Regions from separate parts of the Aeromonas sp. EU05-FHT14A05 genome, predicted to be linked through region 1. Evidence: riboswitches for the same ligand, from Rfam matches in the RefSeq annotation. Region 1 holds a riboswitch; the other holds the start of a gene.
What was found. A riboswitch is a leader RNA that binds a small molecule or an ion and turns the genes downstream of it on or off. The one in region 1 is predicted to bind thiamine pyrophosphate.
Positions count from the first base shown of each region.

Region 2: linked by a shared signal. The riboswitch ahead of thiC (phosphomethylpyrimidine synthase ThiC) and the one ahead of thiB (thiamine ABC transporter substrate binding subunit) in region 1 are both predicted to bind thiamine pyrophosphate.

Region 1 covers NZ_JBYTDH010000011.1:161,104-165,471, forward strand. The annotation lists gene leuD (3-isopropylmalate dehydratase small subunit) at 1-587, shown strand, start outside; gene AC3WR3_RS16035 (transglutaminase-like domain-containing protein) at 692-1,621, shown strand; gene AC3WR3_RS16040 (PilZ domain-containing protein) at 1,726-2,016, opposite strand; TPP riboswitch at 2,108-2,198, shown strand; gene thiB (thiamine ABC transporter substrate binding subunit) at 2,299-3,279, shown strand; gene thiP (thiamine/thiamine pyrophosphate ABC transporter permease) at 3,255-4,368, shown strand, end outside.
Region 2 covers NZ_JBYTDH010000003.1:95,998-100,365, forward strand. The annotation lists gene AC3WR3_RS05675 (hypothetical protein) at 64-534, shown strand; gene AC3WR3_RS05680 (aryl-sulfate sulfotransferase) at 571-2,109, opposite strand; TPP riboswitch at 2,197-2,310, shown strand; gene thiC (phosphomethylpyrimidine synthase ThiC) at 2,577-4,368, shown strand, end outside.

The DNA of each region.
Region 1 (4,368 bases):
AACAGCATAAAGGGATCGTCGTTCCCCTCGACAGCGCCAACGTCGACACCGACGCCATCATTCCGAAGCAGTTTTTGCAGAAGGTGAACCGCATCGGCTTTGGCAAGCACCTGTTCCACGACTGGCGCTTCCTTGACGATGCCGGGGAGCAGCCCAACCCCGAGTTCGTGCTGAACCAGCCGCAATTCGCCGGCGCCAGCATACTGCTGGCCCGGGAGAACTTCGGCTGCGGCTCGAGCCGCGAGCACGCCCCCTGGGCGCTGGCGGACTACGGCTTCAAGACCATCATTGCCCCGAGCTTTGCCGACATCTTCTACGGCAACGCCATCAACAACGGCATGGTGCCGGTACGCCTGAAAGAAGAAGAGGTCGAGGCCCTGTTCCAGCTGGTCGCGGCCAATCCGGGCATAGAAATTGAAGTGGACCTGGAGGCGAACCAGGTGCGCGCCGGCGCGCTCACGTTCGGCTTCGAGATCGACGAGTTCCGCCGCTACTGCCTGCTCAACGGGCTGGATGCCATCGGCCTGACCCTGCAACACGAAGCCGCCATCAGCGCCTTCGAGGCAAAGCAGCCGAGCTGGATTTGACGCGCCAGCGGCAAGAAAGCGAGTAGAATCCACAGGGAGCCGAGGCTCCCTGTTTTATTCTCACTCCCGCCCAGCCACCATGGGCTCACCGACAGGAAAGGATGATGAAGACGACCCGCGCCCTCTCCCTGCTGCTTGGCATGCTGCTCGTCCTCCCGGCCAGCGCCGGACAGACCTACTTCAACAGCAACGGCGGCCAGCTCAACGTCGGTTGGCAGGACAGGGAAGGCAAGGCCCAGCAACTCAGCTACCGGCTGGAGGCGGGCAAGCTGCCGCCGCTCATCGCCTATCGCCCGGCCAGGATGCAGGAGGAGGTGTTGCAGAGCTTGCTGCGGCAGGCGGAGCTTGAATTCCCCGAGGTGCAGTTCTCCCTCTCCCGCCCCAGCCTCGCCCTCAGCCTCAAGAGCCGCAACGCCGACAAGGCCAGGGAAGCCTCGCTATGGGTCAAGCCGGAGCAGGCCAGACTGGAGGCCGAGTGGCTCAAGCAGCACTACTTCCAGCCCTTCACCCCGCCCGACGGCGCCCCCGCCATCAAGCAGGATCATGTGCGCATCGCCCTGGAGAGCCGTGCCGAACTGGCGCCCCTGGCCGAGCAGCTCAAGCAGGAGGGCGCCACAGAGACAGAGGCGCGCCAGAAGACGGTGGCCCATATGCTCGACTTCATCCAGGCCATCCCCTATCAGCTGCTCGACAGCCAGTCGGGGCGCTCGGGCAAGGGCTTTCTGAGCCCGCGCCAGGTGCTGGAGCAGAACCGGGGGGATTGCGACAGCAAGGTGACCCTGATGGCGGCTCTGCTGGCCCAGCGCTTTCCCGAGCTGAAGCAGGCCATGGTGTTCGTGCCGGGCCATGCCCTGCTGGGGGTGGCGCTGCCAGCCGGCCCGGGTCAGGCGACCCTGAGCTGGCAAGGGGAAACCTATCTGCTGCTGGAACCGACCGGCCCAGCCCAGCTCCCCATGGGCCAGCTCGCCGCCACCAGCAAGACGCTGGTCGACAGCAAGCAGTTGAGCGTCCAACCCGTGCTGGCCAGCAACTGAGTCTCACCCGGAGCGGCGATCCGGGCGGGAAGGCAAGGTTGGCCCGGGCCGAAAATGCATCGACCAGCCGGTGGCTGGTCGATGGAACAGGGTGGCGTGCGGACTCAGGTCAGAGGCAGGAACTCCAACGCCAGCAAGAGCCCGCCCTCCTCCTCCAGCACCCGCACTATGCGGGCCTGGGCCTCGAAGGGGGGCAGCAGGTTGCTGCTGGTGGCCAGGCTCACCCGGATGGGTTGGGCCAGATCAAACCCGTGTTCGTTCACCTCGACCCCCATGCCATTGGCGCTGAGATCCCGGCAGACTCCCTCAAGCACCTGCTGGTGCTGGAACAGGGTGACAGGGGCGTTGATGACCATGCGCTGGAAGGCACGTCTTTCCTTGGTGCTGGTGATCACTGGGGGCATCCTCCTTGGTGGTGGCTCGCACGGCGCGGCCCGTGAAACATAGTGCTGGCCTCCCCCAAAGAAGGTCAATACAATGCGGTTCGTTGCTCAAACGGGGTGCGGTTTACCGCTGAGATTATACCCGTGAACCTGATCCAGATAATGCTGGCGGAGGAATTTGAGGCATGGCGCGCGTTTTTTGCGCCCTCATCCGCTGGCCCTCACCACAAGAGAGGTGCCATTGATGTGCAGACCGCTGCCCATGGCACCTCAGTACCCACAGGAGTGCCATTGATGAAGACCCTGCTGCTGCTCGCGACCGGCCTGCTCTCTGCCCAGGCATTTGCCGCCGACACCCTCACCGTCTACACCTACGGCTCCTTCGCCGCCGAATGGGGCCCGGGTCCCAAGATCAAGCAGGCCTTCGAGAAGGAGTGCGGCTGTACCCTCAATCTGGTGGCCCTGGAAGACGGTGTCGCCATCCTCAACCGGCTGCGGCTGGAAGGCCAGCACAGCAAGGCAGACCTGGTGCTGGGGCTGGATGATGCCCTGGTCAGCGAGGCCAAGCAGAGCGGCCTGTTCGCCCCTCATCACACCAGGCTTGACGCCCTCAAGGTGCCGGGTGGCTGGCAGGATGACACCTTCGTCCCCTATGACTACGGCTACTTCGCCTTCGTCTACGACAAGGACAAACTCAAGCAGCCCCCCAAGAGCCTGAAAGAGCTGGTGGAACGCCAGGATCTCAAGGTGATCTATCAGGATCCCCGCACCTCCACCCCGGGCCAGGGGCTGATGCTCTGGATGAAGTCTGTCTATGGCGATCAGGCCCCTGCCGCCTGGGAACAGCTGGCCAAAAAGACGGTCACCGTCACCAAGGGCTGGTCCGAGGCCTATGGCATGTTCCTCGACGGCGAGGCGGACATGGTGCTCTCCTATACCAGCTCCCCCGCCTATCACCTGATCGCCGAGAACAAGCCCCAGTACCGGGCGGCCGCCTTCGCAGAGGGGCATTACCGTCAGGTGGAAGTGGCCGCCAAGCTGAAAAGCGCTGCCCAGGACAAGCTGGCGGACCAGTTCCTGCAGTTCATGGTCAGCCCCGCCTTCCAGCAGGAGATCCCTGCCGGCAACTGGATGTACCCGGTGATCGACCAGCCGCTGCCCAAGGGCTTCGAGCAGATGATCACGGTCGCCAAGCCGCTGAGCTTCACCTCTGATGACGTGGCCGCCAATCGCAAGAACTGGATCCGCGAATGGCTGCAAGCCGTCACCCAGTGAACGCAGGCTCTCGTCCCCTCTGGTGGCTGCCGGGCAGTGCGGCCACCCTGCTGATCCTGCTGTTGTCCCTCGGGCCGCTCGCGGCCCTGCTGTGGCAGGCGGGCACCTTGTCTCCCCGCACTCTGCTGGCCGATCCCTATCTGCGCCATGTGTTGGGCTTCAGCCTGGGGCAGGCCCTGCTCTCCACCCTGCTGAGCTTAGGTGTAGCCATTCCGGTGGCAAGAGCGTTGGCGCGGCGCCGCTTCCCCGGCCGGGCCTTGCTGCTCAAGCTGTTCGGCCTCTCCCTGGTGCTGCCCGTCATCATCGCCATCTTTGGCATGGTCGCGGTGCACGGCCGCCAGGGCTGGTTGCCACAGCTGCTGCGCGGCCTGGGGCTGGATCCCGGTAACTACCTGTACGGCCTGTTCGGCATCCTGCTGGCCCATGTTTTCTTCAACATGCCGCTGGCAGCCAGACTCATCCTGCAGAGCATAGAGAGCGTCCCCGAGACCTCCTGGCGCCTCGCCAGCCAGCTCGGCATGCGCTCATCCCACATCTTCCGGCTGCTGGAGTGGCCGCTCATCCGCGGCATACTGCCGGGGCTCGCCAGCCTCATCTTCATGCTCTGCTTCACCAGCTTCACCACAGTGCTGGCGCTGGGCGGCGGCCCAAAGTCCACCACCCTGGAAGTGGCCGTCTATCAGGCACTGCGTTTCGATTTCGATCTCGCCACCGCTGGCGGGCTCGCGCTGGTGCAGCTGCTGCTGACCCTGGCCCTGCTCCTGCTGCAACACAGGCTGCAGACCACCCCGGCCAGCCGTCTCACCAGCCGCCGCCCCTGCCTGAGGCCGGATCGCCATCAGCCGGGGGCAGGCCTGGTGGATGCCGTGGCGCTCTGCACCGGGCTAGCCATCTTCCTGCCGCCCCTGCTGGCCATAGTCGTGGCCGGTTTCAACCCCGGCCTGCTGACGGCGCTGGCATCCCCCGCGCTGTGGCAGGCGGGCGGTCAATCCCTGGCCATCGCCCTGGCGGCCGGGTCGCTGGCGACCCTGCTCGGTGCCGGTCTGCTGCTCACCAGCCGCCACCTGAGGGTGCGCGGGCGCAAGCGGC
Region 2 (4,368 bases), on a different contig from region 1:
AAAATTGCCCGTCCGGGCCCATAGTTAAACCTCCTTGCCGGGTTGACCATGGGCCTGCTTGCTATGACCAGAACCGCCTTGTTCCTGCTGCTCTCCTTTCACGCCCTTGCCGACGAGCCCGAACTCTGGCTGGTGGAGCTGGAGCACAACGACGGCATCCGCCTGCAGTTCCAGGGGGCCGAGCTGGAGCTCGGCAGCGCCACCCTGATCGGGGCGGTGCAGTTTGACGATCTCAGGCCCGGCATGCACCTCGCCATCCAGAGCCGATACGGCGTGGCCGAGCAGATCCGGGTGCTCGCCACGGCGCCGGATCCGGCCCAGAGCAGCCAGTGGCTGCGGGCGGAGGACAGGCTGGTCGCCACCGCAGGAGAGAGCCTGCTGCTGCAGCAACTGGGGGGGCTGGTGTTTGATGCCGGTACCCGCTGGGTGAATGGCAGCCCCGCCGATCTGCAACCGGGTCGCAGACTGGTGCTGAGCCGGGATGATGAGGGCCGTCTGACCGAGATCCTGATCCCCAACCCGGAGGATGAATGAAGAAATAGCGCCACAAGGTGGCGCTATTTCTGTCGCTTATTGGAAGTGTATGTTCTCGAGAGGGATCTGGATGGCGTTCCAGGAGGTGGCACAGGGGGTCGGGCTTGGGTAGGTAAACTCGAACAGTTTCTGTTTATCCTTGTTGATCCCCTGAATGATGGCACGGGTTCTATTGTCGGCTGCCGCATAGTTGATCAGAAAGTCCCCTTGGGCAGATAGCTGATCCTGATAGATACTCGAGCAGATATCCGAATAAATACCATCGTCAAAACTCCAAATCATCTGGCCAGTTTTGTTCTGACTATCAATATCAAAGATGGCTGTCTGGCTGGTTGCGAGGTCGATGCCAGCAGGGGTGCCAGAGGGATGATTGAAACTCTTCAGGCCGTTGTTGAACAGCATCAATTTCCCTTCTTTGGTGATAGATACAGCATGCTGCCCTATAGGCACTTGCCCTGAGGAGAGTGACAAGGCCAACTTTTGTAGAGAGGGGTAGGAGTACCAGTGCTTGGTCTCGTCCCCCAGCAACCAGATGATCTTCCCTGTGTTGTAATCCAGTTTTACCACGAAGTTTTCACGGCTGGAGACCAGCAAGGTGTCATCGGCTGGATCATAGGTGGCTGCGTTCATGTGGAACCAGTCCACACCATTTCTGACAAAGTTGCTGGGATCATCCCCTTCCTGCACCATATATTCAGAGAATATTTTACCGAGGTCCCACTCTTTAATCACATTGCCTGACTCGTCTATCTCACTTAAAAATGACTCTATTTTTAACGCACCATCAGTTGTGCCATCGAGCTCAATCAATATACCTTTTTTACCCGGGTCTATATTATGGTGAAAATATGCATCACTTCCCATTTTTGTGTCATTGATGACAGCGGAGTCAGTTTTTCCATAAAGTGAAATTATATCTATGGCGGCCCCGCCAGATCCCATCACTGGACGTCCAGTAATAAACATATTGTTCATAAATGTCGATGCCATGGAATCTCTCTTTGTTTCCGCATCCCACCTAACTTCACCATCAATATCCATGACAATGGGATTCTTCAATCTACTTTTTAAATAAAAATAGCTATAGCTCGGTGTAGCCATTGGCTTGATGCTGATGCCAACGTTGTCATAAATACCTGCACTATCAACATAGGTGGCCGCGGGGACCATCTTCTGAAATGAGTAGATGCTGTCATCGATATACTGAATGTCTATTGTGAGTTCATTCAGATAGTCGCTGTAGAGGCCAAATATTGGAACTTGGACGCTGTTATTTGTAGCGTCAAATAGTCCATTATTGGATAGATAGCTCCAATCATATGTGGCAGAGACAGGCTTGGCAAAATTGCCATCTTTTGTCTTTATACGGAAGGAGATGTTTTTTATTTTGCCGGTATCCAGTCCATCCATATTTAATGCTGAAATGAACACTGACGTATGCTGATCATCTTCAATAACCTGTGTCGCAGGGTCATAAGCAGATTGCTCGGCCAGAGTCTTGCTGTCATTGCTACTGTCGCATCCATATAAGCCGAAGCAGCACATGCCAAGAATAAGTGTCTTTTTGTGGTTCATAATAAACATCATCCCTATGTTAATGAACAAGATTCATTGTAGTGAAAAAATCATGGTTGAGTTAAAAGATAGGCCGTATATACTGGCGCCATCTTGTCGGAGTGCTGACCGTCGAACGACGCAAAGCTGAGACCGTTAATTCGGGATCCGTGGAACCTGATCAGGTTAAGACCTGCGAAGGGAAACAAGGGTAACTTGCGAGTTGCCGCGCCGGGGGAGTAGCCACTTCCCCCTTGCCTTGAGGGGAGCCCCCAGGCAAGAACTGGCGCACAGGAGGGAGGTCGTCCCGCCGCTTGCCCGTCAGGGCGGCGAATGTCCCCGCAAGGGGGCGGGACGGCAGAGCAGGGATGATCCATCCCGCGCTCGCTCCCTCTTGAGTGCGCACCCAGATTGCAAGTTCATCACTTCTCCTCGAACTCCAGACAAGCAAACACCCATAACTTCAACCAGTTAATGTGAGTTTTGCTATGTCTACCTCTTCTGAAAACAGCAAGTCCGTGCCCGCCAGCCGCCGGGAGCAGCGCTCCAGTGCCCAGGCCTTTATCGACAACCTCAAGGGCATGGCCCATCCCAACTCCAGACGCATCTTCATCCAGGGTTCCCGTCCCGACATCCGGGTGGGGCTGCGGGAGATAGTCCTGGCCGACACCCTGGTCGGCGGCAGCAAGGAGGATCCCCAGTTCGAGCCCAATGATCCCGTGCCTGTCTACGACACCTCGGGGGCCTATGGGGACGAGCGTGCCGAGATAGACGTGCGCCTCGGCCTGCCGCGCCTGCGTGAAAACTGGGTGCTGGAGCGTGGCGACACCGAAGCCCTGGATGATCTCAGCTCCGCCTTCACCCAGGAGCGCCTGGCGGACGAGGGGCTGGATCATCTGCGTTTCGATAACTTGCCCAAGCCGCTGCGCGCCAGGACGGGTCGCCGGGTGACCCAGCTGCACTACGCCCGTCAGGGGATGGTCACTCCGGAGATGGAGTTCATCGCCATTCGCGAGAACATGGGTCGCGAGCGGGTGCGCTCCGAGCTGCTGCTGCGCCAGCATCCGGGTCAGGGCTTCGGCGCCCGCCTGCCCGAGAACATCACCCCCGAATTCGTGCGCGACGAGGTGGCCGCCGGCCGCGCCATCATCCCGAGCAACATCAACCACCCGGAAGCCGAGCCCATGATCATCGGCCGCAACTTCCTGGTGAAGATCAACGCCAACATAGGCAACTCGGCGGTCACCTCCAGCATCGAGGAGGAGGTGGAGAAGCTGGTGTGGTCCACCCGCTGGGGCGCCGACACCGTCATGGATCTCTCCACCGGCCGCTACATCCACGAGACCCGCGAGTGGATCCTGCGCAACAGCCCTGTGCCCATCGGCACAGTGCCCATCTACCAGGCGCTGGAGAAGACCAACGGCATCGCCGAGGATCTCACCTGGGAGCTGTTCCGCGACACCCTGCTGGAGCAGGCCGAGCAGGGGGTGGACTACTTCACCATCCACGCCGGCGTGCTGCTGCGCTACGTGCCCATGACCGCCAAGCGCCTCACCGGCATCGTCTCCCGTGGCGGCAGCATCATGGCCAAGTGGTGCCTCTCCCACCACAAGGAGAACTTCCTCTATCAGCATTTCCGCGAGATCTGCGAGATCTGCGCCGCCTATGACGTGGCCCTGTCGCTGGGCGACGGCCTGCGTCCGGGCTCCGTCTATGACGCCAACGACGAGGCCCAGTTCGCCGAGTTGCACACCCTGGGTGAGCTCACCAAAATCGCCTGGGAGTACGACGTCCAGGTGATGATAGAGGGGCCGGGCCACGTCCCCATGCACATGATAGAGCGCAACATGACGGAGCAGCTGGAGCACTGCCACGAGGCGCCCTTCTACACCCTGGGCCCGCTCACCACAGACATAGCCCCCGGCTACGATCACTTCACCTCCGGCATAGGCGCCGCCATGATCGGCTGGTACGGCTGCGCCATGCTCTGCTACGTCACCCCCAAGGAGCACCTGGGGCTGCCGAACAAGGAGGACGTCAAGCAGGGCCTCATCACCTACAAGATCGCCGCCCACGCCGCCGATCTCGCCAAGGGGCACCCGGGCGCCCAGATCCGCGACAACGCCATGTCCAAGGCGCGCTTCGAGTTCCGCTGGGAGGATCAGTTCAACCTGGCGCTGGATCCCGAGACCGCCCGTGCCTACCACGACGAGACCCTGCCCCAGGAGTCCGGCAAGGTGGCCCACTTCTGCTCCATGTGCGGCCCCAAGTTCTGCTCCA